Regions from separate parts of the Priestia sp. USM5 genome, predicted to be linked through region 2. Evidence: riboswitches for the same ligand, from Rfam matches in the RefSeq annotation. Region 2 holds a riboswitch; each other region holds the start of a gene.
What was found. A riboswitch is a leader RNA that binds a small molecule or an ion and turns the genes downstream of it on or off. The one in region 2 is predicted to bind cyclic di-AMP.
Positions count from the first base shown of each region.

Region 1: it holds a riboswitch for cyclic di-AMP, as region 2 does, so the genes downstream of both, kdpF (K(+)-transporting ATPase subunit F) here and ACWATA_RS04405 (dicarboxylate/amino acid:cation symporter) in region 2, are expected to answer to the same signal.
Region 3: it holds a riboswitch for cyclic di-AMP, as region 2 does, so the genes downstream of both, ACWATA_RS05100 (potassium channel family protein) here and ACWATA_RS04405 (dicarboxylate/amino acid:cation symporter) in region 2, are expected to answer to the same signal.

Region 1 is NZ_JBSGKN010000001.1:1,652,380-1,659,369, reverse strand. Features, by position in the region: gene kdpB (potassium-transporting ATPase subunit KdpB) at 1-1,611, opposite strand, end outside; gene kdpA (potassium-transporting ATPase subunit KdpA) at 1,633-3,294, opposite strand; gene kdpF (K(+)-transporting ATPase subunit F) at 3,319-3,399, opposite strand; cyclic di-AMP (ydaO/yuaA leader) riboswitch at 3,697-3,837, opposite strand; gene ACWATA_RS09120 (hypothetical protein) at 3,853-3,990, opposite strand; cyclic di-AMP (ydaO/yuaA leader) riboswitch at 4,063-4,205, opposite strand; gene murG (undecaprenyldiphospho-muramoylpentapeptide beta-N-acetylglucosaminyltransferase) at 4,407-5,474, opposite strand; gene ACWATA_RS09110 (CHY zinc finger protein) at 5,652-5,987, shown strand; gene ACWATA_RS09105 (ArsR/SmtB family transcription factor) at 6,007-6,321, opposite strand; gene ACWATA_RS09100 (putative quinol monooxygenase) at 6,526-6,810, shown strand; gene nfsA (oxygen-insensitive NADPH nitroreductase) at 6,840-6,990, shown strand, end outside.
Region 2 is NZ_JBSGKN010000001.1:858,830-865,819, reverse strand. Features, by position in the region: gene ACWATA_RS04420 (3-oxoacid CoA-transferase subunit B) at 1-44, opposite strand, end outside; gene ACWATA_RS04415 (CoA transferase subunit A) at 29-730, opposite strand; gene ACWATA_RS04410 (aspartate aminotransferase family protein) at 731-2,080, opposite strand; gene ACWATA_RS04405 (dicarboxylate/amino acid:cation symporter) at 2,189-3,424, opposite strand; cyclic di-AMP (ydaO/yuaA leader) riboswitch at 3,605-3,759, opposite strand; gene ACWATA_RS04400 (NAD(P)/FAD-dependent oxidoreductase) at 4,362-5,831, opposite strand; gene ACWATA_RS04395 (ATP-binding protein) at 6,049-6,990, opposite strand, start outside.
Region 3 is NZ_JBSGKN010000001.1:988,214-995,203, reverse strand. Features, by position in the region: gene ACWATA_RS05115 (YjcZ family sporulation protein) at 77-163, shown strand; gene ACWATA_RS05110 (YjcZ family sporulation protein) at 352-432, opposite strand; gene ACWATA_RS05105 (TrkH family potassium uptake protein) at 760-2,079, opposite strand; gene ACWATA_RS05100 (potassium channel family protein) at 2,083-2,742, opposite strand; cyclic di-AMP (ydaO/yuaA leader) riboswitch at 2,867-3,011, opposite strand; gene ACWATA_RS05095 (carboxymuconolactone decarboxylase family protein) at 3,127-3,585, opposite strand; gene ACWATA_RS05090 (Lrp/AsnC family transcriptional regulator) at 3,706-4,161, shown strand; gene ACWATA_RS05085 (peptidyl-prolyl cis-trans isomerase) at 4,450-5,352, opposite strand; gene ACWATA_RS05080 (S1C family serine protease) at 5,349-6,623, opposite strand; gene ACWATA_RS05075 (response regulator transcription factor) at 6,846-6,990, shown strand, end outside.

The DNA.
Region 1 (6,990 bases), 790 kb from region 2:
AAGTGCAGGGGCATCATTTGTTCCGTCACCTGTCATCGCAACTAGCTTGCCTTGCTGCTGTTCGTATTTAATGACTTGAATCTTGTCTTCTGGCTTGCATTCCGCAATAAATTCATCTACTCCAGCTTCTTTTGCAATAGTTGCTGCGGTTAACGGATTATCTCCTGTGCACATGACTGTTTTAATGCCCATTTTACGAAGTTCATCAAAGCGTTCTTTCATTCCTGGTTTTACCGTGTCTTTTAAATAAATCAAGCCATAAATTTTATCATCGGCGGCGACGGCAAGCGGCGTGCCACCAGCTCCTGCAATTTCGTTCGCTTTTTGCTGTAAATCAGAGGGAACCTTCCCGCCATTTGACTCTACCCATGCCGTGACGGCGTCCACTGCTCCTTTTCGTACAGATACATTCTGTAAGTCAATGCCGCTCATTCGCGTTTCAGCTTTGAATTCTACAAACGTTCCCTGCGTTTTTCTAAGGTCTTCTACTCCCATGCGAGTTTGGATAAAATCAACCACCGAGCGTCCTTCTGGTGTTTCGTCGTAAAGAGAAGAAACAAACGCCCATTTGTACAGTTCACGTTCGTCTACGCCTTCTACAGTCGTTAATTGATGAGCCATTCGGTTTCCAAACGTAATGGTGCCGGTTTTATCTAAAATAATTGTATTGATGTCACCAGCTGCTTCTACTGCTTTTCCTGACATAGCAATCACGTTAAACTGCGTGACTCGATCCATTCCAGCAATTCCAATCGCCGATAATAATCCTCCAATCGTCGTAGGAATAAGGCAGACGAGCAGTGAAATTAAAATAGCCGTGTCGAGTTGAAAATGTAAATAGTTTGTAAAGACAGGAAGCGTCACAACAACTAGTAAAAAAATAATCGTCAAACTTGTCAAAACCGTGTTTAGCGCAATTTCATTTGGCGTTTTTTGACGCTCTGCTCCTTCAACAAGCGAAATCATTTTATCTAAAAACGATTCACCTTGCTCACACGTAATTTTAATTGTAATTTCATCGCTGACAACTCTTGTACCTCCCGTTACAGAGTTAAAATCCCCGCCTGCTTCTTTCATAACAGGTGCCGATTCCCCCGTAATGGCCGATTCATCAACGGACGCCAGTCCTTTAATAATTTCTCCATCTCCAGGAATCATTTCGCCTTGTGAAACGACGACGATGTCTCCTTTTTTTAGTTGCGATGCCGGAACTTGTATCATTTGCCCGTTTTGAAGCTGATTAGCTGTAATATCGCCTTTCGATTTCTTTAATGAGTTTGCCTGTGCTTTTCCTCGTCCTTCTGCTAATGCTTCTGCAAAATTAGCAAAAACAATGGTGAAAAATAACACGAGAGATACGGCAACATTAAATCCTGTGCTTACTGTACTTTCTCCGAAAAGGTCCGGAACAACGGCTAAAAAAAGCGTAATTATAAACCCGATTTCTACTACGAACATGATAGGGTTTTTTATCATCGTTCTTGGGCTGAGCTTGATAAACGCCTGCTTTACTGATTGAATAAAAATCGATGAAGCTTGTTTATCTACAGAACCTTGAATATGACTGTTGCGATCCAATTCAATATTATTTGCAAAATTCCGTTTATTCATTATGATCCTCCGCTTTCTTGATTACAGTGTTAAATACTCAGCAACCGGCCCAAGCACAAGCACTGGGAAAAACGTAAGTGCTCCTACAATAACGGTAGTTCCAATTAAAATGCCGCTAAATAAAGACGTATCCGTTTTAAATGTTCCAGGTGTTTCGGGAACAAGCTGCTTAGATGCTAGTGAGCTCGATACCGCCAGCATTGTAATTAGTCCGAAGTAGCGTCCAATATACATAACAATTCCCGTAGAAATGTTCCAAAACGGCGTTGCGTCACCGAGTCCTTCAAAACCGGACCCATTGTTTGCTGCTGACGACGTAAATTCGTACAGTGCCTGACTTAAGCCGTGAAAGCCAGGGTTTGATATACCTTCCATTCCTAAATGAGTGGTAAGTGCTACGGCTGTTCCTCCTAAAATTAGCAGCGGCTGCAGAATAAGCGTCACGGCGATTAGCTTCATTTCTTTTCCTTCAATTTTTTTACCTACGTATTCTGGTGTTCTTCCAACCATTAAACCTGATAAAAATACGGCAATGATGACGTACATCATAACATTCATAAATCCTGCTCCGACACCGCCAAATACGGTATTTAACATCATATTTCCAAGCGTTAATAACCCGGTAAGAGGCGTCAGGGTATCGTGCATGGTGTTGACTGCACCTGTTTCACTTGCTGTCGTCACGATGGCGTAAAGCGTCGACATGCCGACACCAAAACGGACTTCTTTCCCTTCCATATAACCGCTCGCTTCATTTAGATGAAAAGCACCAAGTCTTGGATTGCCTCCCCACTCTGTTACAAACGCTGTGCTTAAAATAACGATAAACAGCATACTCATCGCTACAAACAAGATGCGGCCTTGTTTACGCTGTCCAATCATTTTTCCGTACGTAAAAGGAAGGGCTGTTGGCAATAACAGCATAAGGACGATTTGTAATACATTGCTCCACGCATTAGGATTTTCAAATGGATGAGCTGAATTGACACCAAAAAATCCCCCTCCGTTGTTGCCTAGCTCTTTGATTGAAAGAAAAGAAGCAACTGGTCCCCTTGCTATTTGCTGTGTTGCCCCTTCTATTGTATGGGCAGTCACCGTTCCGCTTAACGTTTGAGGGACACCTAAAAACATAAATAAAATGCCTGTTATAAAAGCGATAGGAAGTAAAATACGCGTAATTGATTTTACAAAGTCAACAAAAAAGTTTCCCATTTCCTTCCCTGCTAGCCCGCGAATAAAAGCGATTGCTACTGCAAGTGCCGTTGCTGGTGCTGCAAACATCATAAATACAACGGCTGCCATCTGCGAGAAATAGGACAAACCTGATTCGCCGCTGTAGTGCTGCAAGTTCGTATTTGTCATAAAACTAATGGCCGTGTTAAAAGCGAGTGCCGGATCCATTCCTTTGATGTGGCTTGGGTTAAGCGGCAGTACCCCCTGAAACCGGAAGATAAGGTACACCACAAAAATCATAAACGTATTCGCCAAAACAAGAGCAAATGCATATTGCTTCCACGTCTGATTAAGCCCTTTAATTCCTGCTGCTTTAAACATCACCGTTTCTATCTTTCCTATCAAGCTAGTGTTTTTATCGTTTGAAAACACATTCGCTATATAAATACCTACGGGCTTTGCAATAAGCGCTACAAAAACAAGCAGCAGCGCAACTGATAGTAGAAAAATCCCCACTTTTTATTCCTCCGCTTATTAAAATTGTTCTGGATTTAACAGTACATACACTAAATAAATTAAAACGAGAACTGAAATACCTAACAAAATGAACGACACGTTCACTTCTCCTCTCTTTCATCTACTACATGAGACGACCAGCAAATAATTCCGTACATAGCAGCTGTTAATATGGCAAGTGTTCCAAGCATGATTATATCCACGTTGCTCCCTCCTGACTTTTTCCTAACAAAAATGATAGCTTCTAAGCTTAGTAACTATTGCTTTACATAAACCATCACGTCCAAGAAAGCTAAAGGTGAGACGTGATGCTATTTTTTTCCACTAAAAAACCGCAGAAGAGAGTTCTCTTCCGCGGTTTAATGCACGACAAATAAGCCGTGATTGACACGAATTTTTTACTCCCAAAACGCTTACGGAGTTAGCTGTCGGATTCGGGTTATGGAAGTAACCCTACTCAGTTAAGAGATTCACCCCTAGTACATACGTACAAAATATTGGGTCCCCCGCTCATAATTGATTAAGCGTATATTTGTTATTTAATTTTTAGACTTAATAATAGTTTTTACTGCTGCGTTTAAAACTTTGATTAGCTAACGTAGACAAATAGCGGTTTGCTAGATCAAAAGATTGCTGATCGCACATGGCCCGATATTCAATCATTTGAATCATTTGCTTAGATAAATGCATCCTGACGCTCCTTTCACCTATATTTTGAAAGGAGCGTACTATCCGCTGTTATAGAAAACGACCACGATTACACCATCCTCTCTCTTAACGCTTACGAAGTTAGCTGACGGGTTCGGGTCAAGAAAGTAACCCTACTCAATTAAGAGATTCACCCCTGATAATTGGGTCCTCCGCTCTTTCCTTCTCTTTCAGAAAAGACTCAGCGTTTCACAGTGGAACGTTTCATGAGAGTAATCTTACTCCTGTTAAAATTTACTGTCAACAACATTTTTTGAAATTTTAAAAGCTTTATTTTTCTATGTTTATTCATTATTTTAAAATAATAGATTTTAAAAAAAAACGAACCACTAATCAAATACCTTGATCAATGGTTCGTTTTTCACTTCGGCTAACATACGTCTGTTTCAGTCTCTTTTTTAGCTCATTTTCTCAATTTCATTTACAAGAATTGAAATGGCATCCGTTTTTGTTGCTTCACGCATTGTACGCTTCATCGTACTTGCTTGCTGCTGAAGCTCATTTACTTCACGCAAAAACAGTTCTTTTGTTAACTGTTCTTCTTCTACAACCATACAGTAGCCTTTTTTCTTAAAAGATTGTGCATTTAAAATTTGATCTCCGCGACTCTGTGCTTTTGATAAAGGAATAATCATCATCGGTTTATGAAGAGCTAAAAACTCAAAAATGGCATTGGATCCACCGCGTGTAATCACATAATCAGTTGCCGCTAGAACATCAGGAAGCTGTTCGTTTACGTATTCTAACTGACGGTAGCCTGACTCTTTTTCAAGGCTTGTATCAATATTGCCTTTTCCGCAAAGGTGTACAATTTGGAATTTCTTTTGCAGTTCAGGCAAAGACTCTCGAACGATTTCATTAATACGGCGTGCTCCTAAACTTCCGCCCATAATCGTTAAAATGGGGCGCTTATCATAAAAGCGTAGCCAGCTTTCCCCGTTCGCTGCGCTTCCGCTAAATAGCTCTTTTCGAATAGGTGAACCAACAACCTGCACTTTTTCTTTTGGAAAGTAGTTTGCGGCTTCATCAAAAGAAGTAAAAATTTTAGTGGCAAATTTCTGCGCAATTTTATTTGCCAGTCCCGGTGTTAAATCACTTTCATGAATGAACACGGGAATGTTTAAAGATTTAGCAGCCATTACCACAGGAACTGTGACGAAACCGCCTTTTGAAAAAACAAGAGAAGGCTTTAGTTTTTTCAGCACGCGACGTGCATCGCCAACCCCTTTTGCTACTCGAAATACATCTTTTACATTTTCCATATCTACGTATCGACGCAGCTTCCCGCTTGAAATCGCATGATATGGAACGTTTAATTTTGTAATTAATTCTTTCTCAATACCATTGTGAGAACCGACATAATGGATATCCCATTTTTCACTGTCTAATTCTTTCATGATGGCAATGTTTGGCGTTACGTGCCCCGCTGTTCCGCCTCCGGTAAAAACGATAACTTGCTTACTCATTTTTTCTTCCTCTCTTTGCATCACTTAATCGATCTGTTTTGACATCAATTTTTATCTAATCTTTTTATCATGCGATCTGACATGTAAAACGATGGTTTTATTATAGCATTTTTCTTTTTACATATGTATGATAAGGCGTATAAAAGCATGCTATACTTTTCATAAGGAGTGATGATAATGAACAAATCTGTACCTGCAGTAAAAGGTGACACAGTGGATTCCGAAACGCGCTGTACGCACTATCATACGGATAAAGATATTATCGCAATAAAATTTTATTGCTGTTATACATATTATCCATGCTATCAATGTCATAACGCACATGCGGATCACGACATTAAAAGATGGCCAACATCTATGTTTAATGAAAAAGCTATTCTTTGCGGAGTATGTAAACATGAGCTCTCAATTAATGAATATTTAACCTGTAACTCGACTTGCCCTCACTGTCGTTCTTCTTTTAATCCCGGATGCAGCCTGCATGGACACATTTATTTTGAACAAAAAAGCTGAACAAAACATCGTTCAGCTTTTAAAATAATTGCTCATCTATATTGATAATGGAAGGAAGCAGACCTGGGAACAGTTCCTCAAGTTCTTCTAAACGCAAGGAATAATAGTGCTGCGTACCTTCTATACGTAGTTTGATAATTCCAGCTTCGCGAAGTACTTTAATATGATGTGATAGCGTTGATTTTGATACATTTAATTTTTGATAATACGAACAGGTCTGCTCCTTTCTTGTCGCTAAACACTGTACAATTCGCAGCCGGTTAGGATCACTCAACGCATGTAAAATAGGCGTTAATTTAATTTCAGATTTCGGTGGTTGATAAGGTTTTCTCATGCTTAAAATATAACACAGCTTCTTTTGTGTATCAATGTTCGATAACTTTCGAACTAAATTCCTTGCACTGTTATTTAATCGGTGTTATAGTTTCATTGTTCGATGATATTCGAACTTATCTTCATTTTAATCGTAAATTGAATGAAAGATTAAAAACAAAACAAATAATATAAAGCACCATCATTATTAAAGGAGGAATCATCCATGATTCATTTACAAGCTTCAATGAAAGTTAACCCAGCAAAAAGAGAAGAATTTTTAGAAAACGTACAAGAACTAATTAAGCATTCTTTACAAGAAGAAGGAAACAGCAACTATCAACTATTTGAAGATGCTTTTACACCTAACACATTTATGATGATTGAAGAGTGGAAAAGCGAAGAAGCAATTCAAGCACACAATAAATCAGCTCATTTCCAAAGTTTTGTAGCATTTGCTCAAACTGGCGTACTTGTAGCACCTTTAGATGTAAAAACATTACAAGGCTAAAAATAACTTCTTTGAAAGGATGACGCATCATGAATGAAGCAATTCGTACAATTCAAGATCATCGTTCTATCCGTCAATATACAGACGAAGCAGTAAGCGACGAGCATTTAGATACAATTATTCAATCTGCTCAGTCAGCCGCTTCTTCTATTAACGGACAGCAAGTAACTATTATTAGCG
Region 2 (6,990 bases):
GCACGTCTTGCAATACGATGACGAATATCTATTCCCAAACCCATTTCCAATTCACTCCTTTTGAAGGCACAATATAATCCACAAATACGCCTGACGTCATCACATTCTCTGGGTCAATGTCGCCAAGAGGAACGATTTCCTCCACTTCAGCAATAGTTATACGACCTGCCATAGCCATTAATGGATTAGTGTTTCGAGCGCTTTTATCATAGAGCAAGTTGCCGAATGGATCTGCTTTTTTTGCATATACAAAAGCCACGTCGGCTGTGAGCGGTTTTTCAACTAAAAATGTCTTGCCGTCTACTTCCACTTTTTCTTTTCCAAATTGAATAATGTCATTTTCTATTCCTACATCAATCAGTACTCCTCCAAGTCCAACTCCCCCCGCTCGAATCCGTTCAGCAAGCGTTCCTTGAGGAGAAAACTCAACTTTCAGCTTTTCTTCTGTCATCAGCGTTCCAGCCACGGGATTCGATCCAATGTGAGAAGCGATCAGTTTTTGAATTCTTCCTTGACTTACTAATTTTCCCGCACCAATATGAGGAAAGCCTGAATCATTACATATCAGTGTGAAATTTGATTTTTCGCTTTCAATAAGGCCGTCAATGAGAGAAGGCGGACTGCCTACGCCTCCAAACCCTCCTATCATCAGCGTAGCAGCATGATCCACGTATTCAATTGCTTGTTCCACAGTTGTAATCTTTTGAAATGAGTTTTCGACCTTTGTCACTTATTTCACCTCATTTCCCTGTTTTTCATTTTGTACTTCATACAATGTTTTCGAAAGCAACACGACCGCTTCATCAAGTTGGCGATGAGTAATCGTAAATGGCGGCGCAATAATAATACCGTCTCCTTCTACTCCATCTGTTCCTGCTTGTGAAGGATAAAGGAGAAGACCATTTTTATGGGCTTTACTTATTACGCGCGCCGTCATATTTTCGGAGGATGAAAAAGGCTCCTTCGTTTGTGGATTTTGTACAAGCTCAAGACCAACTAGTAAGCCTTTGCCACGAATATCACCAATGATAGGGTAAAGAAGTTGAAGCTCCTTCAATTTTTTTACTAAATAGGCTCCTTTCAGCGCTACTTGTTGAACAAGATCGTTCTTTTCAATATAGGCTAAGACAGCTAGCCCTACAGCCGCTGACAGCGGATTAGCGCTTAGCGTATGGCCGCTCATAATTAATTTGGATCCGTTCATGATAGGTTCAATCGTTTTGCTGCTAGCTAACGTAACGGCTATCGGTGTATATCCTGCTCCCACTCCTTTTCCAAGCGTCATGATGTCTGGTTTAGCTCCCCAGTGCTCATATGCAAACATCACGCCTGTACGCCCAACTCCAGTCATGACTTCATCGGCTATCCATAACACATCATATTTATCACAAATTTCTCTTATCACTTCATAATAACCGGGTGGAGGTGTAAGAGCTGCTCCGGCAGCTCCTACAATGGGCTCTGTAATAAAAGCAGCAATATGTTCAGGGCCGGTTCGTTTGATAACTGTTTCCAATTCGTGTGCACAAGCAAGATTACAGGATGGATAGGTTTGATGAAACGGACATCGATAGCAATAAGGAGGTGAAACCGAAGGATAATCTTCAAGCAAAGACGAGAAACGTTTTCGTCTTCCAACGTGCCCTGACATAGACAGCGCTCCTATTGTAATACCGTGATAGCTCATCCAGCGTGACAAAACCTTTGTTTTGGTTGGCTTTCCTTGCTCTTGAAAATGCTGAATGGCTGTTTTCATAGCCGTTTCAGTCGCTTCTGTCCCGCTGTTAACAAAAAAGCTCCACTGGAAATGATTGCTGCTTAATTCACATAGTTTCTTAGCTAAGGCTTCCGTCGGATCGCTTGTAAACTGCGACCGATATACAAACGCAACTTTCTGTGCCTGATCCGTCATCGCATCAATAATTTCTTTTACGCCGTGTCCGATACTTGCTGTAACTGCCCCTGACGAAGCATCTATGTACTTTTTTCCATCTTGGTCGTACAAATAAATTCCTTTTCCATATGAAATAACTGGGTAGTCGTCGTCGAGCAGCGGCTTTATCACATGGGTCTTATTCATTTCCGCACTCTCCTTTCAAACACATACTCTTATTAAACTGTATGCTGAAAAGAAGAGTTTCTTGCCAATAAAAAAAGCCCTAGCATATAGCTAGAGCTTTTACATTTATTAAGCCGATTGCGTTACAGATTTATCGATACGCTTTGCTTCTGACTCAGCCACAATAACGGCACACGCAGCGTCTCCCGTAATATTTACAGATGTACGAAGCATATCAAGCAAGCGATCAATCCCGATAATCAATCCGATACCTGCTACAGGCAGGCCAACCGAACTCAATACCATCGCTAGCATAATGAGACCAACTCCCGGCACGCCTGCTGTACCAATACTAGCAAGCACCGCTGTTAATACAACCGTCACAAGAGCACCCAGCGACAGGTCAACGCCGTATACTTGCGCAATAAAAATAGTCGCGACACCTTGCATAATTGCTGTTCCATCCATGTTAATGGTAGCACCTAACGGCTGAACAAAACTGCTGATGGACTCCGGGACACGAAGATTTTTTTGAGCCACATTCATTGAAATCGGAAGCGTTGCACTACTGCTTGATGTACTGAATCCAACTGTCATCGCAGGAGCAAAACCTTTAAAAAATTCAATAGGGTTACGTCTGGCCATAAGAGCGACTGACCCCCCATATGTTACAATCGAATGGATGAACAGTGCGAGCACGACTACAATCATGTAAAGCCCCATCGCTTTAATTGCCTGCCAGCCTTGACTTCCAACCGCTGTTGCAAGAAGCCCAAATGTTCCGTAAGGAGCAAACTTCATCACTAGATTTACAAGGTACATCATCAATTCATTGCCTTGCTCGAGTAAATTATAAAGCCCTTTGGTTTTACTTCCAAGCATCGTAATACCAAAACCGATAAAGATAGAGAAAACGATAAGTTGAAGCATATTCCCTTCAGCCATCGCTTGGATTGGATTGACTGGAATCATATTTAAGAATGTCTCTCCAACCGGTGGTGCTTTTTCAGCTTTAAAAGAAGCGTTTTGTGTATCAAAAGATCCAAATGTTCCTGGTTTAATAACAAACGCTAATAATAAACCAATTACAATAGCAACGGTTGTTGTCACTAGGAAGTACGAAACTGTTTTTGCCCCGATTCTTCCCAGTTTTTTAGGATCTCCTAAACCTGCTACGCCTAACGTGATAGAGAAAAACACAATTGGTACAACAAGCATTTTAATTAAGCTTAAGAAAATTTGCCCAAGCGGCGTAAACAAGTACTTGTCCAGCGGAGCAAAAGCACTTGGAGCAAAAGCATTAATCAACACTCCTACAACAGCACCAGCAATTAGCGCGATAATGATCTTTGTCGATAGCTTCATAGATTTACCTCCCATAAATAAATTATATTAGAATGATTCTAACTACTATACTTATTTTACCATGCATTGAGGGTGATAACACTCAAAATATACAATATATTAAAAATTTTCAGATTAATAGTTTAGGAATATTTTTAGCTATACAAAAAACCATGAGAATATCATGGTTTCATAGACCTGTTATTCCCTCACTGAATGCTTACGGAGTTAGCTGTCGGATTCGGGTACGTGAGTTACCCTACTTGATTCATTCAAGATTCACCCCAAGTACATTACGCACAAATATGGGTCCTCCGTTCTCTTATAAAACAAAAGAGTTTAAGCAAATAATTTTCTTTAATATTTTTGCATGATAATAATTGTTACTTTAATTAAAATTCATTTTATGTATTCCTGTCAAGTTTTTATTCAAAAACAATGCATGATTTTATCGTAAAAAGTTGAGAATTGTTATATTTTAAAATATTTACACCATATTTCAATGAACCAAAAACACCTATTTAACAAGACTTACAATCTAATGGATAAAAAATTAATTCAAAAAATAGTTTATAAAGTGAACTTTCTTCTCATTAATATCATTCATAAATATGTATAATTATTCTAATATCCATGTACTTTACTGCTTCCATAAATATTTTACTTATCAAAAAAATAACTCTTTCCAACTGTTGATTTTATCCTTGTACTGCTTGATATACACTCCCTAAAATTTCACTGACTTTATTGATGCGAAGAAATCGACATTATCAATTCCCCTTATTCTACTTAATTCTGCTCAAGATAGAAGTATAGATTTCCTACTATCTTTTAAAAAAGGAGCGGGTAATTATCATATAAAACTATCGGAGTTGGAGCGGTACAAGTTCTTTACTTTTTACTTATTCCCTCTCGTTATTTAACCCATAAAAAAAAGAGGCCGTGACGGCCTCTTTTTTTATACAGTAACAGGTTCAGAACTTGCTTTACGATTCTTTAATTTTTCAACAATGTCACGCGCTACCCACACACCACACGCACTTGCCTGCGCGAGTCCTCGCGTAATACCAGCTCCGTCTCCTCCCACGTATAAACCGGAAATTTCAGTTTCAAACTTATCGTTTAACTTCGGACGGGCGGAGTAAAATTTCGCTTCCACACCGTAAAACAGCGTATGTTCAGATGCTAACCCAGGCGTTACATGATCCAGTGCTTCTGTCATTTCAATTAAGCTTTTCATTGTATTGTATGGAAGCACTAAACCCAAATCACCAGGGACAGCTTCTTTTAACGTTGGTTCTAAAAAGCCTTCTTTAATTCGATTCGCTGTTGAACGGCGCCCCTTTAAAATATCTCCATACTTTTGAACAACTAAGCCTCCGTTTGACAGCATATTAGCTAATCTTGATACTTCGTGCGCATATTCGTTCGGCTGATCAAATGGATCCGAAAATTTATGAGAAACAAGCAGCGCAAAGTTCGTATTTTGACTTCCAAGCTTCGGATCTTTGTATGCGTGTCCATTTGCTAACATAATCCCTGAATGATTCTCTACTACCACATGCCCTGAAGGATTGCTGCAGAACGTTCTGACTCTTGTACCTACAGACGTATTATAAATAAATTTCCCTTCGTACAAGTGCTTGTTGATTTCTTCCATAACAACGTTAGATGTTTCTACTCGAACACCGATGTCTACTTGATTGTTAATCATTTTCAAACGGCGTTTTTTTAATAAGTCGCTCATCCACTTCGAGCCGTCTCGACCTGGTGAAACCACGACTTTATCAGCCGTAATTCTGTCACCATTCTTCAATTCAATACCGCGCACGATATGCTGACCATCTTCTTTTTCTGTTATTAAATCGGCTACTTCCGTTTTATACTGCATATCAATTTTTTCTTTTAAGTATTCATAAATGCTTTTTAAAATTTCTAAATTTTGCTCTGTTCCTAAATGACGCACTTGGGCACGCAATAGCTTTAATCCTGCTGCGTATCCGCGTTTTTCAATTTCACGAACTTTATCAGTTAACGGATCCGTAATCGTATCGGTTGCTCCGTGTTTTAAATTAATTTCATCCACGTATTTAATTAAATCTACCACCTGTGATTCAGACAGATAATCCGTCATCCAGCCTCCAAATTCACTGGTGATATTAAACTTCCCATCTGAATATGCGCCGGCTCCACCGAAACCATTTGTGATAGAACAAGCAGGCAAACAGCCAGCAAACTCTTTTCTGCCAACTGCAGGCGGACATTTTTCAATTTTTTTCTGAAGAATCGGACAATTACGTCGATAGATATCGTGTCCTTTATCGATTAATAAAATAGTTGCTTCCGGTAATTTTAACGTTAGCTCATAGCAAGTAAAAATTCCAGCGGGTCCTGCCCCTACCACAATAACATCATAATTTGAGTTCATTGTACATTCTCCCATCATCTTTTTTCTTTGGGTAAAAGATAAAAGTTATTGACCGAATTTTCTTTTTTTATTATCATTCGGTTATTTTCTAGTCATTTGATAATATATCAAAAACAAACCCTTTAGTCAACAATATACACGAACATTAAAATAAAAAAATAAAAAAACATTCGTTTTTATTTCAACCAAATAAAAACCAGCGAACGAATAGCAAGCGCTACGAAATGTTCACTGGTTCTTTAATATACGGAAGAGCAATTTCTACTTTTGTTCCTACTCCTACTTTACTCGCAAATGAAATATGCCCTTGATGCTGTTCGATTATTCGGTAGCTAATCATTAATCCTAGCCCAGTTCCTGTTTGTTTGGTGGAATAAAATGGTTCACCTAGCCGAGCTAAAGATTGCTCATCAATTCCACATCCTTCATCCTCGATAATGACCATGCCGTATTCATTTCTTTTCTCAACGGTAACTTTAACTGTACCTTTGCTCATTGACTCAAGCGCATTTTGAATTAAATTAATAAAAACTTGTTTAAGCGCATTTTCTTCACAAAAGATTGTAATCTCATCACTAATCTCATTAATAATACGACAATTTTTATAATTGGCGTGTGTATCTAATAGTAATGTCACGTGACGTATGATTTGATTGAGACTTTTCGGATGGTATGAATTTTCAATTTTAGGCTTGGCCAGCGTTAAAAATTCTTGAATAATGGATTCGACGCGATTCAATTCTTCAAGCATAATATCATTGTATTCTTCATTATACTGTTTCGATGCTTTTAGCAGCTGAATAAACCCTTTAATCGCCGTCATTGGATTACGGATTTCATGTGCTACTCCTGCCGCTAGCTTGCTCACCATTGTAAGCTTTTCAGATTTGCTTGCCATTTCATCATATTTTTTTCGATCCGTTACGTCGCGAATAATATACTGAATGGCATCCTGTCCTTCAAACTTAATTTTGGTTGCCGAAGATTCAATAATGACGACCCCTTTTTTAGTCAATAGTTTCACATCAACACGTGGCCTCACGGACATTCCATTCATCAGCTGAACCATTCGTTCTTTTACAATTTCTAAATGTTCGGGATGAATAAAGTGAAGCCAAGGACGCCCGATATACTCTTCTTTTTTCTCGCCGCCAAGAAG
Region 3 (6,990 bases), 130 kb from region 2:
AATAGGCAAATTTCTCAATCACTTAACCCAATTAGTACATAGGATATAGAGACTTTTATTAAAGGAGGTTACACATATGGGCGCAAAAGGCGGTTTTGGTTTTTCATTTATCGTTGTTTTATTTATCCTATTAGTAATCGTAGGGTGTTCTTGCTACTACTAATTTCTAGAGAGGATGAACATCATTCATCCTCTCCTATTTCAAAAAAACCATGCTTTCGCATGGCTACATACCGATTAGATGAATGAGTAGAGGAACTCATTGTTCGGCAATATTGAAGAAATTTTTGGTTTTTACTTCCGCCTAGTATGCCTTTTTTGAAGGGGACTATGCGCAAATAAAGTTAACGTTTAAAAGCGAAAGCCAGACGCACCTACAATAACAAGTAAAACAAATAACACAACGATTAACGCAAAATTTTGTTTTCCCACGTACCATCCCTCACTTCCTGTTATCTGCTTTTAGTGTATGCAACAGCTTGGCAAAATGTTTAGGACAGGGGTGCGGATTTTTCCAATGAGAAAAACCTTCAAATTTCGCCAAAAAAAGTGAATCATATTTTTGTTTCTTTCGTTATATATAGTAAGAGATTTTTTTACTATAAAAAAGGAGGGGCTTTAATGCGCCGACATTCCAAATTGCCCATTGTTCTTGTTTTTGCCTTCTTTTTATTCATCGCAACTGTTTTGTGCGTAACCTCTTATATGTCTTGAACGTATAAATAATATAAAAAAATCGCCTCATCGAAGGCGATTTTTCTATCCTAGCATTATATCTTCGTTTGGATAGCGAACGGCTTCACGCTTTTGCTTAGATAATGAAAACGCAAGGGTTAATGGCCCCACTTTTCCTAAAAACATGATAAAGATAATAATCACGCGTCCAAAGTATGAAAGCTCAGGAGTTGCTCCCATCGATAACCCCACTGTTCCAAACGCAGAAACCACTTCAAACATAATTTTTATAAACGGCAGGTTTTCTGAGATATTTAATAGAAAAATGGCCCCAAACACAAACATAATCGAAATCATCGTAATGGCTAGTGCCTTAAACACATGAAGAGGAAGAAGCCGTCTCTTTAACAGCACAATATCTTCCCTGCTTCGTAAAAATGCCCATACAGAAAAGACAATCACCACAAACGTTGTTAGTTTAATACCTCCTCCTGTTGACGCACTCCCTGCACCTATGAACATTAACATAACCATTAAAAATATGGTGGAATCATGTAGACTTCCTATATCGATACTATTAAAACCTGCTGTGCGTGTTGTTACCGCTTGAAAATAAGACGCCCACACTTTGTCTCCTAATGACAAACTTCCAAGTGTATGTGAATTGCCGTACTCTAAGAAAAAAATAAAAAGCATGGCAATCACGTTAATGGCAAACGTGCTGATAATCATAATTTTTGAATGCAGCGTTAGTTTTTTATACGATTTTTTTACCCACATATCAGCAAGAACGGTAAATCCTAACCCACCAATAATAAACAAAAAGGAAATCGTTATGTTAATAACGGGATCTCCTACATACTGAACTAAGCTGTCAGATAATAGTCCGAACCCTGCGTTATTAAAAGCTGAAATTGAATGAAACAAGCTAAAGAATAGCCCCTTAGACCATCCGAATTCCGGAACCCAGCGTATCGCTAAAAAGATAAGTGCAACAAACTCAATTAAAAATGAAAAGATAAACAGCCTTTTAACTAGCAGGACAACTCCGCCGACGCTCGTTTGATTTAATGCCTGCTGAACGAGCATACGCTCTTTAAATCCAATTTTTTTACCTAGCATCATAAAAATTAGCACGGCAAATGACATAATGCCAAGACCGCCTATTTGAATTAACAGCATAATAATCGTTTGACCGATGACGGTAAAACGCGTACCTGTATCTACGACGGCTAAGCCGGTCACTGTCATAGCGGAAGTAGATGTAAAAAGGGCGTCTACCCACCGGATTGGCTCAGTAGTAGAAAAAGGCATCATTAATAAAAGAGCACCAATAATAATTCCTCCGCCAAAAATGGAGACAAGCAGCTGCGGCGGCGTAAGCCTAACAATTTTTTTTTTCATAAGTTAAACTCCTTCTTCTTCAAAACGGTTTAAATCGCGATTATGTCCGATAACAATCAGCATATCTCCTTGTTCAATTATTTCATGCGCGGTAGGCGAAATCACCATTTCCCCGTCTTTTCGCTGAAAGCCGATAATATTGCAGCCGTACTTGGCACGAATGTTCAAATCAAACAGCGTTTTATTATGAAGCTTTTTAGAAGCGACAATTTCGACAATACTATAATCCTTTGACAGTTCAATGTAATCAATGATCTTTTCTGACACCACGTGATGAGCAATCCGCTTCGCAATATCGCGCTCAGGATGAATGACTTTGTCCGCTCCTATTTTCTCCAGCACTTTTTGATGATACATATTCACCGCTTTTACCCATACTTGCTTAACGCCCATATCTTTTAAAAGCATCGTTGCAAGCACGCTTGCTTCAATATCGTCTCCAAACGAAATAAGAGCATGATCAACGTTACGAATGCCTAGCCCTTTTAAGCTAGCTTCATCAATTGCGTTCGCTTGCACGACATATGTAGCTGAGTTGCTATATTTCTTTACTACCTCCTGATTGCGGTCAATAGCGAGCACATCCACATCCAAATTAGCAAACTCTTCAACCAAACTGCCTCCAAAACGACCTAATCCCAATACAGCAAACTGTTTTTTCATAATGTATTTATTCCTTTCTTCAACTGCTGTGTGTTCTCTTAGCTTATACTTTTTCTAAAAAATTACATGTTTTTCTTAAAAAAAGCGCAAAAAAACACAGGAAGGCTCCTGTGTTTTTTCACACTCTTCCCCCTCAAAACGCTTGCGAAGTTAGCTGTCGGGTTCGGGTTTTAAGAGTAACCCTACCTTTTTAAGGATTCACCCCGGAGCACAATATGTGCGTAAATAATGGGTCCTCCGCTCCGTAATGGATTAAGCGATTTTTATTCAAATGTCTATGATCTATTTTTTAGAATAATCGATTCGATTCATGATACGTTTCACTTCACGAAAGCTATCTTACTCCTGTGGATTTTGTCTGTCAAGATATTTTTAGGGAAGACATCACTTGCGCTGCAAACTGCAAAAATCATATAAATCTAAACTGACAATCAGTTTGTGAAATTGATCAAACAAATTAATAACGGCCAAAAGCTCTAATAGCTGCGTATCACTGTAAAATTTCTTTAATTGATCCATATCAGCATCCGTCAAATCCCTTGGACGCACTCGGTATACATCTATAAATCGAAACAGCAGTCGATCTTTTTCTTCCAGCTCTTTTTCTCTTAACACTTTTTGATTAAGCGTCTTATCGCCTACATATGACATGCTCATACACGTCTCACAGCCGTTAACACCTGCTAGATAAAGCCTGATTTTTTCCTTAGTCTCTCTTTTTACTATATCACTGTTCCAAAGCTTGTCGTATAGCTCATCATACAACCTTTTTACATCTGGAATTAAATTCAGTGCTTTTTCAAAATTTGTTCCCTCTTCGTTTGTTAACAAAACTCTTGCCATTTTTTACTCACTCCTTTTTAATTATTATAGTAAGAAAAATGGAGATTTCAGATAACAAATAAAACATATTATATGCTGTTACTAATCAAATGAAACATTAATATGAAAGAAGGTTTTCAATTGAAAATTGATGAAATTGATTTATCGATTTTGCAGGCACTGCAGCAAAACAGCCGTCTTTCCTTAAGAGAGCTAGGAAAACAAATTAACCTGTCTCCTCCTTCAGTGGCAGAGCGAGTAAGACAGCTAGAGAGCTTTGGTATTATAAAAAGATATACAATCGATATTGATTATGAAAAGCTGCAGTTGCCCGTCTCGTGTTTTATTGAAGTAACCATGAAAAACGGAGAGCACGAGCGTTTTAAAAGATTTATTTCTCAGTATCCCTATGCTTTATTCTGTGAACGCATCGCCGGACAGGCTTGCTTCATTACAAAGCTTCAGCTTCCTCACCTGCACGTACTCGAGCAATTTATTAACGAAATTACACCTTATGCCAAAACGATTTCACACATCGCCCTTTCTCACGTGGAGATGTCTTCTGCATTATTGAGTCATTTAAAAGATGAAAAGTGATTGAAACATACGTTCACCGTACTAACAAAAAGATCCGAACGATTCATCGTTCGGATCTTCTTTCCACTAAACTACTTCTGTCCTAGCCTCTTTTATTCGTCCAAAAGCATAAAAAATAACCCTCCAAAGCTGGAGGGTATAAATTTTCCGAATAATGAAAGTTTTACAACTTCATTCTATCAGGTACCGACATTTCTGTCTACTTAAAAATGTAAAAGAGCTCTCTATTAATAGAAAGCTCTTTTACCTGCTTGTTTTTTGAAAACAATCAATCTATATAAAAGGGAACTACCTAAGGTTGAAAGTCACGTGAAACCTTGGCAGTTGATCCTGGATATACCGGTTGATATGATTCAAAACAAGTTCTTTCATCATTTCTTCTTTGACTTCTGATTCCGTTTTTTTATCTTTTTGTTTTAAAATAAGAATATAATAGACTTTACCCATTTTAATGGGCTTACTACACTCTCCGATGTGCTGTTTTTTTAAAACATCTATAAAAGAGGGAGATAGATTCGAAAGCTTTAGATTATCATCATTCTCTATTTTGCTGATGGTCTGGACATCAGCATATTTTTTTTGAACGTCTTGAAGCGATGTTCCTTTTTGCAGCTCAGCCGCAACGGTCTCGGCATCATGTAAAGTTGTAAAAGTTAGCTGCGAAAAAGATACGCGCGTTACATCATTCTCAATACGTGTATAGTAAGCGTCTAGTTCATCAGACGTAATTTGTTTACGGAAATATTCTTCTAATTTAAACTGATTTATTAGCTGTTTAGTTACATCGCTAGAACGAATGTGCAAGACTTCATAGCCTTGTTTTCTTGTATCTTCGTCATATGAACGTTTGATTTGTTTCCACATATCCTCGACTTTTTTCTGTACCCTGTCACTTGTCTTTAGATGCGAAATTAAGATTTTTTGCATGACAAGCTGCCGCAACAACTCTTTGCGGTAGCTTGTATCATTTAGCGGAGCATCGGGATTTAAGAACCCTTCAACGGCTAAAAAACGATTGAATTCTGCTCCTGTCACCTTTCCTCCTTCATACGCTGCCACTTCTTTGGCAGAAGATAGCTGACTAATTTCTACAGAAGGAAACATCGTGTTTGAATGCTTCCCTCCGCAGCCTGTTAAAAATCCTAACGCTGTTAATACTGCTAGCAGCAGCTTTAACGGTGCTGAACTCATCCATTGTTATCCTGCTGCTCTGAAAGCTTCAGAGAAATAGTTTGTTTTTTTCCATTTCGGTACACGTCTAATTTTACCGTGTCTCCTACTTTGCGTTTTGTGTATAGATATTGACGTAAATCACTGGATGTTTTGACTTCATTTCCATCGATGGCAACAATCACGTCTTTTGATTGTAAACCAGCATCAGAAGCAGAAGAGAATGGTTCAACCGTCGTTACGACAACTCCTTCAGACGTATCGCTTGTTAGGCCTAGCTGATCTTGTTTTGTTGCAGCTGAAAGCTGACCTACATCTTGAAGACCTACCCCCATATATGGACGCGTTATTTTTCCGTTTTTCATCAGCTGTTCAATTGTTGGCTGCACTTCATCACTTGGAAGAGCAAAGCCGATTCCTTCTACATTGTCTTCTGAAATTTTCATACTGTTGATACCAACTACTTCACCGGAAGAATTGATCAAGGCACCGCCGCTGTTTCCTGGATTAATCGCCGCATCCGTTTGAATTGCATCTACGTTCCAATTCTCTGAAATAGGGACAGAGCGTTTTGCTGCGCTCACGATACCTTGTGTGACCGTACGAGAAAATTGTTCACCAAGAGGGTTTCCGATTGCAAGAACCGTTTCACCCGCCACTAAATCTGATGATTTTCCAAACTTCGCCACTTGTTCAACATTTTTGTCGGACATTTCAAGCACCGCTAAATCCGTTAGCGCGTCAGCTCCGACAATTTTAGCTTTTTCTTTTTGTCCGTTTGAAAGTGACACTTCTACTTCGCTTGCGCCGTCAATAACGTGGTTATTAGTCACAACGTAGGCTTTTCCATTTTCTTTTTTGAAAATAACACCGGAACCCGTTCCTGCTTCTTGCGTTTGGGTATCTCCAGAAAATGGATTTGTTTGCTGTTGAATATTGTTCACGCCTACAACAGCAGCTGATACTTTATTTACAACTGAAACAAGATCTGACTGATTCACGGTTGTGCTTACTGTTCGAGGCGTTGTGCTCGTTGTTGTTGCCGTTTGAGTCTGCGTTGTTTGATTCGCTGTTTGCGTATCCGCTGAATCCATTAACCCTAGCTGCGGAGCGCCGTATAGCACAATTCCTCCCCCTAGCACTGCTCCCGCGATGGAAGATGCGATCACTGGAAATAAGCGTCTTCTTGGAGGCTGTGATGATGACGCAGGCTGATACTGATCGTAGCGCTGCTGGCGGTTTTCATATTCTTCTTTTCGTTCTTGCTCTCTTTCATAATCACGTGGATCCATGAAAAACACTCCTTTTAACGTAGCAAATTTTATGTTATCTATACTATAAAATAAAAGTTTGGGATAAGTATCAAAACAATGTGTGAAATTGTGAAAAATTTCTTTATAACAGCAAACACGTAGTATAATAGCGGGTACATAAACCTTTAAAAAAACGCGCATAGATGGCGCAATATGCTTTATTTACCTTAATTTTCATATATTCAGAGGAAGGTGTCAAATTTGAGCTTTACACTATATTTAGTAGAGGATGAACAAAATTTAAACGAAGTTTTAACCCTTTACCTTCAAAAAGAAGGCTGGGACGTTCGCTCATTTTTTAACGGCACGGACGCAAAAGAAATGATTGCAACTCCTCCGCACCTGT